Tsuneonella mangrovi: one gene and its partner. Each later gene encodes a partner of the first gene's protein in a complex. Links are inferred from orthologs where the notes say so. Each region holds a gene or a part of one and is shown on either strand. Other genes may lie near its edges.

Region 1 (2,912 bases):
CGATCCCGAAATGCGCAACGACCATGCCCCAGGTCGCCAGCGGCAGCAGCCGCAGGCTGCGCCCCTTGAGCGGCAGGACGCTCGCCACCAGCAGCGCTGCGCCGAACACCAGCCCGAGCGACGGCAGCAGCCCTGCCCCGGCCAGCAGCAGAACCGCGACTGCCGCCGCCAGCGCGACCGTGCCGATCACCGCCAGCTGCCAGCGGACCCGGCCCAGCCGGTCGCTTCGCCAACGCAGCAGCGGCCCGACCGCCATCACCACAAGCATCGGCAACGCGAAGATCGCCGAAACCGGATCGAAGTAGGGCGGGCCGACCGAAACCCGCACGCCCATCGCTTCGGTCAGCAATGGGTAGAGCGTGCCAAGCAGGACAACGCCGAGGATCGCCGAGAGCATCACGTTGTTGACCACCAGCGCACCTTCGCGGCTGACCAGCGCAAACCGCTGGCCTTCGCTGACGCTGCCCGCGCGCAAGGCGAACACCAGCAGCGCGCCGCCGATGTAGATCGCCAGCAGCGCGAGGATGAAAGTGCCGCGTTCGGGATCGACCGCGAACGCATGGACACTGGTGAGGATGCCCGAACGCACCAAGAACGTGCCGATCATGCTCATCGAGAAGGCGATCACGCCGAGCATGATGGTCCAGGCACGCAGGGCATCGCGTGCCGCGAGCACGCTCGCCGAATGGAGCAGCGCGGTCGCCGCGAGCCACGGCATCAGCGAGGCGTTCTCGACCGGGTCCCAGAACCACCAGCCGCCCCAGCCGAGTTCGTAATAGGCCCAGTAGGAGCCGGCGGTGATGCCCACGGTCAGGAATATCCACGCCCCCAGCACCCACGGGCGCATCGCGCGGGCAAAGGCCGGGGTCACTTCGCGGGTCAGCAATGCCCCGACCGCAAAGCTGAACGCCACCGACAGCCCGACGTAACCGAAATAAAGCGTCGGCGGATGGAACGCGAGGCCGATGTCCTGCAGCAGCGGGTTGAGCCCGAGGCCTTCAAGCGCGGGCGGGTTGAGCCGCTCGAACGGGTTCGAGCTGAACAGCAGGAAGGCGTAGAAGCCGAGCCCGACGAATGCCTGCGCAGCGAGCGTCGCGCGCATCGTGCGCTCGGGCAAGCGCCGCTCGATCAGCGCGATCAGTGCCCCGGCGATCGACATCACCGTGACCCACAGCAGCATCGATCCTTCGTGGTTGCCCCATGCGGCAGCGACCTTGAACAGCATCGGCTTCATCGAGTGTGAATTTTCCGCGACCAGCTTCACCGACAGGTCGGTGCGGGCAAACAGCCATAGCAGCATCGTGAACGCGAACACGCACAATATGCCCTGGACCACCGCCGCCGGGCGAACCACGCTGCCGAGGTCGCTATCGTCGCCGGCCTCGGTACGCAGCGACAGCGCGCCGGCTGCCAGCTGCAGCCCCGCCAGCGCCGCCGCCAGCCACAAAGCCGCAAGGCCGAGTTCGGCAATCACAGGGCGCAAGACCTCATTTGGTAGTGTCTTCGACCACGGCCTGCTTTTGCGCCGCGGTCATGTCCTGCAATTCGCGCGGGACGTAGTTCTCGTCGTGCTTGGCGAGCAAAGTATCGGCCTTGAACACGCCGTTGGCCTGCATCCGCCCGTCCGCCACGACGCCCGAACCTTCCTTGAACAGGTCGGGCACGATGCCGCTGTATTCCACCGGTACACGGGCCTTGCCATCGCCCACCACGAAATCGATCGTCACGCCGTCGGGCCTGGTGACGACCGACCCTTGCTCGACCATCCCGCCCAGCCGGACCGCGCGGCCCGGGGCCGGCGGATCGGAGACCAGCTGGCTCGGCACGTAGAACAGGCTCGCCTCGCCGCGCAGCGCCCAGGTGGCGATCAGCGATGCTGCGATCAGCACGACAACCGCAATCACGACCAGCGCCAGGCGCTGGTGCTTGGGTTGGTGCATCGAATGGGATGTGGTGTCGTCGCTCACTTGCGCCGTATCTCCTCGCGCCGCCGTTCGGCCCGGCGCATCGCACGCCAGCTGAGCCAAACAAGCAGCAATGTCGCCCCAACCGCCACCGCGTAGGCAGCGATCACGAAAGGCCAGGGGTCGAGTCCCGCGCGCATCAAGCCTCCCCTTGCGCCGGTGCGCGTTCGCTGTCGAGAGCCTTGCGCCGCAGCCGCGCCTCGGCCTGGGCATCGGCCAGCAACGTACGCATCCGCATCAGCACGATCGCTCCGAAAATCAGCGAAAATCCCAGCGTCGAGACCAGCAGCGGCCACATGAACACCGGCGCCATGGCGGAACTGCCCATGCTGAGGCTCGGCGGCTGGTGGATCGAATACCACCAGATTACCGAGTAGTGGATCACCGGGATGTTGACGATGCCGACGATGCCGAAAATTGCCGGGATCCGGCTCGAAACGCCTTCGCGCGCGGTCGCCTCGGCCAATGCGATATACCCGAAATAGAGGAACAGCAGCACCAGCATCGACGTCAAGCGCCCGTCCCACACCCACCAGGTGCCCCACGCCGGGCGGCCCCAGAGCGATCCGGTGATCAGGCACACGGCGGTAAACACCGCGCCTGGCACCGCCGCCGCGCGGCCTGCGATTGCCGCGAGCGGGTGCCGCCAGACGATCTCCGAAATGCTCGCCGCCGCGATCACCGTCCATCCACCCATGCCCAGCCATGCAGTCGGGACGTGGATAAACAGGATCCGCACGGTCTGGCCCTGCAGCTGCTCGGCAGGAGCGTAGAACAGGCCGAAGACGAGCGCCCCGCCCGCGATCAGCAACCCGAACACCAGCAGCACCGGAGTCAGCGGCCGGGCGATCGACAGGAAACGCGTGGGATTGGCAAAGCCGTGCATCGAAAGCGGTATATTCCTCGGACGGGTTCGCTTTGGCAGGACCGGCGGCGCGCCACAAGGGG
Region 2 (3,143 bases), 330 kb from region 1 along the record:
TCGGCTATCGCGGGTTTACCCATTCGTGCTGCATCTCGATCAATCATGTGGTGTGCCACGGCATCCCCAGCGACAAGCAGCTCAAGGACGGGGACATCGTCAACATCGACGTCACTCCGCTCCTCGACGGGTGGCACGGCGATACCAGCCGGATGTACCTCGTTGGCGACGTGCCGCTTAAGGCCAGGCGGTTGGTCGATGTTACTCACGAATGCCTGATGATCGGGATCGAGCAGGTGAAGCCCGGCGCGCGGCTGGGCGATATCGGCGCGGCGATCCAGGCACATGCTGAAAAGCACCGCTACGGCGTGGTTCGCGAGTTCTGCGGACACGGCCTCGGGCGGTTGTTCCACGATGCGCCCGAAGTGGTTCACGCTGCGAAGGCTGGGACAGGGCCGGAGCTGCGTCCCGGCATGTTCATGACCATCGAGCCGATGATCAACCTCGGCAAGCCGTGGGTGAAGTTGCTGAGCGACGGGTGGACCGCGGTGACCCGCGACAAGAGCCTATCGGCGCAGTTCGAGCATTCGATCGGCATCACCGAAGACGGCTGCGAGATCTTCACGCTCAGCCCCAAGGGACTGGACAAGCCGCCTTACAACTGAGGTCCGGCGGCTACCCCGCAGCAGCCCATCCCGCCTGCATCACCATCACGCACATCGCGATGATGATCACCGACCCGATAGTCCAGAACGTCGCGCGGACTTCATGGATTTGCGCGGTCGAATAGGCGAGGAAGTGCAGGACGCGCGACACCACGTAGCCGTAGAACAGCCAGTGCGCGAGCGCGGGTGAGGGACCGGTCAGCACGAACAACAGTCCGATAACGATGAAGAACGGGATGTTCTCGAGGTGGTTCTGCATGATCCGGCGAAAGCGCTCGACCGGTTCTTTGGGCGCGGTCTGGTCGGCGGCGGGTGTCGGGTTGAGCGGCGTCTTCTTCATGTCCTCTGGCGCACGGAAACCGCCCTTGACGCGCATCATCTGGACCACCGTGATCCATGCGGTTGCAACCGCAAGCAGGATCATCAGCGAGGCCGATACGGCGTATGTCGCGAATACCGGATTGTCGAAACTGAGTTGGTTCATGGTGTGGCACCCCCTTATTTTTCGGGCACCATGCGCCTCATTCGGGCGTGCTGCAATCGCAGCATCTAGTGCTTTGGAATAGTTAGCTTTCCCGGCCCGCGCGGATTGCGGCTGCTGCCGCAAACGGGGCGATCGCGCACAGCGCAAGGCTGATTGCGGCGCATAGCGCGAGCGCCGTGCCATCGGGCCTCGCGAGGGCACCGGCACCGAAAATCAGGATCGGAACGCCGAGCGGCACCAGCAGCAACCCGCCAAGTGCTGCTCCGCCGCGCACCGCAGTGGTCAGCGCAGCGATCACTAGACCGACAGCAGCCAGCCCCGGGGTACCGGCGAGAAGGCCCAGCAGCAGCGTGACCAGCGTCGTGCTGTCCAATCCCAGCAGCGCCGCCGCGATCAGCGTGGCAAGCAGCAACAGCGGCCCGAAGCTGAGCCAGTGCGCCAGCAGGCGCGACACCATTGCAAGCTCTTCCGATACGCCGCGCAGCGCGAGCTGGTCGAACACCCCGGACTCGACGTCGAGGGCCACCAACCGGTCGATCGGCAGGATGCTGGCAAGCAATGCCGCGATCCACAGCACGCCGCCGCCGGTCCGCGCGAGCAGAGGCGCATCGGGGCCGACCGCGAACGGGAACAGTATCGCCACCGCCACGAAGAACAGCACTGGCAGCAACGGCCCGCCGCGCCCGTTGCCGAGCAACAGTGCCAGGTCGCGGCGCAGCAAACGAGCGAGGACAATCACCAGGGATGGTCCCTGAGATCGATTGTCTGACAGTCTGGCAGAGTGATCGGCTGGTGCGAAGCGACCACAACCACACCACCTGACTTCCTTCGCTCGGCGATGATGTGCTCGACCAATTCGACACCCGCGCTATCCAGCCCGTTGAGCGGTTCGTCGAGCAGCCAATGGTCCGCGCCTTGCCCCAGCAGGCGCGCTAGTGCTGCTCGTTTTTTTTGACCGGTAGACAGATATCGTACCGGAACATCCTCGAGACCCGCCAAACCCGTTGTAGCAATGTCGGTCGTGCAGCCATCCAGCTTTGACCAGAACGAGAGCGCCTGTCCGAGAGGCAATTCCGGATCGAGCGCATGACGCTCGTTCAGCAGGCCGACGGTGCCCTGCCAGTTCACAATGCCGTAGCCGTCGCAAACCTTGCTCAGCTCGGGCGCGAAAGATGGTTTGCGCAGGCCTGCGAGGATTTGCAGCAGACTGCTCTTGCCAACACCATTGGGGCCGACCAGATGCAAGGCGGCACCTTTGTCCAGCCACAGGTCGAGCGAGCCGAACAGGAGCCGGTCGCCCCTGCGGCAAAACAACTCCCATGCGGTAAGTCCCGTCGCTTGCATCGACATGCGGGTTAGGCGAAAGGTGCAAGACCGACAAGATAAGTAGAAATGAGCGCACTATGGCAATCGCCGAACTGACCGAGAGCGAACGCACCAGCCTGTTGGCGGCGCACCCCTATTGGTCGTTGGCGCGCGAGGGCAAGGCGATCGAGCGGACGTTCGTGTTCGCCGACTTCAATGCGGCGTGGGGTTTCATGGCGCGGGTTGCGCTGCTAGCCGAGAAAGCCGACCATCACCCGGAATGGTTCAACGTCTACAACCGGGTCGAGATTAATTTGACTACGCACGACGCGGGCGGGCTGAGCCAGCGCGATGCCGATATGGCAACTGCGATCGACGCGATGGTCTGACGGAGCCTAGACCCCCAGCGGGCGGGCCATTCCGCGCGCACGCTTGCGTACTCGGCCGGGCATCCAGCGGGTGCCGAACGCCAGTTGCCGGGCGGTCGAGTTGACCAGCGTGTGCAGCCTTTCCCCATGCACCGCGTCCCATTCAGCCTGGGCGACGGCGAGCGGCGGGGTAATCTCGAGTCCGGCGGCCTTCACTCGATCGCGGATCGCTTCGTTGGTCGACTGGTTCGGAGTCTTGTCGATCAACGGGGTGTCGATGAACCCGGGGCACAGGCTGCGCACGTTGATACCGAATTCGGCCCATTCGGCGTCGAGCGATTCGGTCAGGCTGCGCACGCCGGCCTTGGTTGCCGAATAGAC

What was found. The genes of interacting proteins can lie anywhere in the genome.
Region 2: the proteins of ccmE (region 1) and CJO11_RS04180 are in contact, whole or in part, in a solved structure (PDB 8CE8), measured with the Escherichia coli proteins. The link is inferred for Tsuneonella mangrovi from one-to-one orthologs.

The regions. Positions count from the first base shown.
Region 1 is NZ_CP022889.1:1,168,832-1,171,743, forward strand. What follows is about bases 215-2,902. They hold ccmE (cytochrome c maturation protein CcmE), read right to left. Parts: upstream 1,941-2,902; coding sequence 1,488-1,940; downstream 215-1,487. Other genes in these bases: CJO11_RS05795 (heme lyase CcmF/NrfE family subunit), read right to left, coding at 215-1,474; CJO11_RS13175 (heme exporter protein CcmD), read right to left, coding at 1,964-2,104; ccmC (heme ABC transporter permease CcmC), read right to left, coding at 2,104-2,850. In the rest of the region: more of CJO11_RS05795, read right to left, coding at 1-214. UniProt on the Escherichia coli protein: Heme chaperone required for the biogenesis of c-type cytochromes. Transiently binds heme delivered by CcmC and transfers the heme to apo-cytochromes in a process facilitated by CcmF and CcmH.
Region 2 is NZ_CP022889.1:841,481-844,623, reverse strand. What follows is about bases 1-2,947. They hold CJO11_RS04180 (heme exporter protein CcmB), read right to left. Parts: upstream 1,829-2,947; coding sequence 1,172-1,828; downstream 1-1,171. Other genes in these bases: CJO11_RS04165 (SDR family oxidoreductase), read right to left, coding at 2,790-2,947; CJO11_RS04170 (4a-hydroxytetrahydrobiopterin dehydratase), read left to right, coding at 2,493-2,783; ccmA (heme ABC exporter ATP-binding protein CcmA), read right to left, coding at 1,825-2,439; CJO11_RS04185 (MAPEG family protein), read right to left, coding at 616-1,089; map (type I methionyl aminopeptidase), read left to right, coding at 1-605. In the rest of the region: more of CJO11_RS04165, read right to left, coding at 2,948-3,143. UniProt on the Escherichia coli protein: Required for the export of heme to the periplasm for the biogenesis of c-type cytochromes.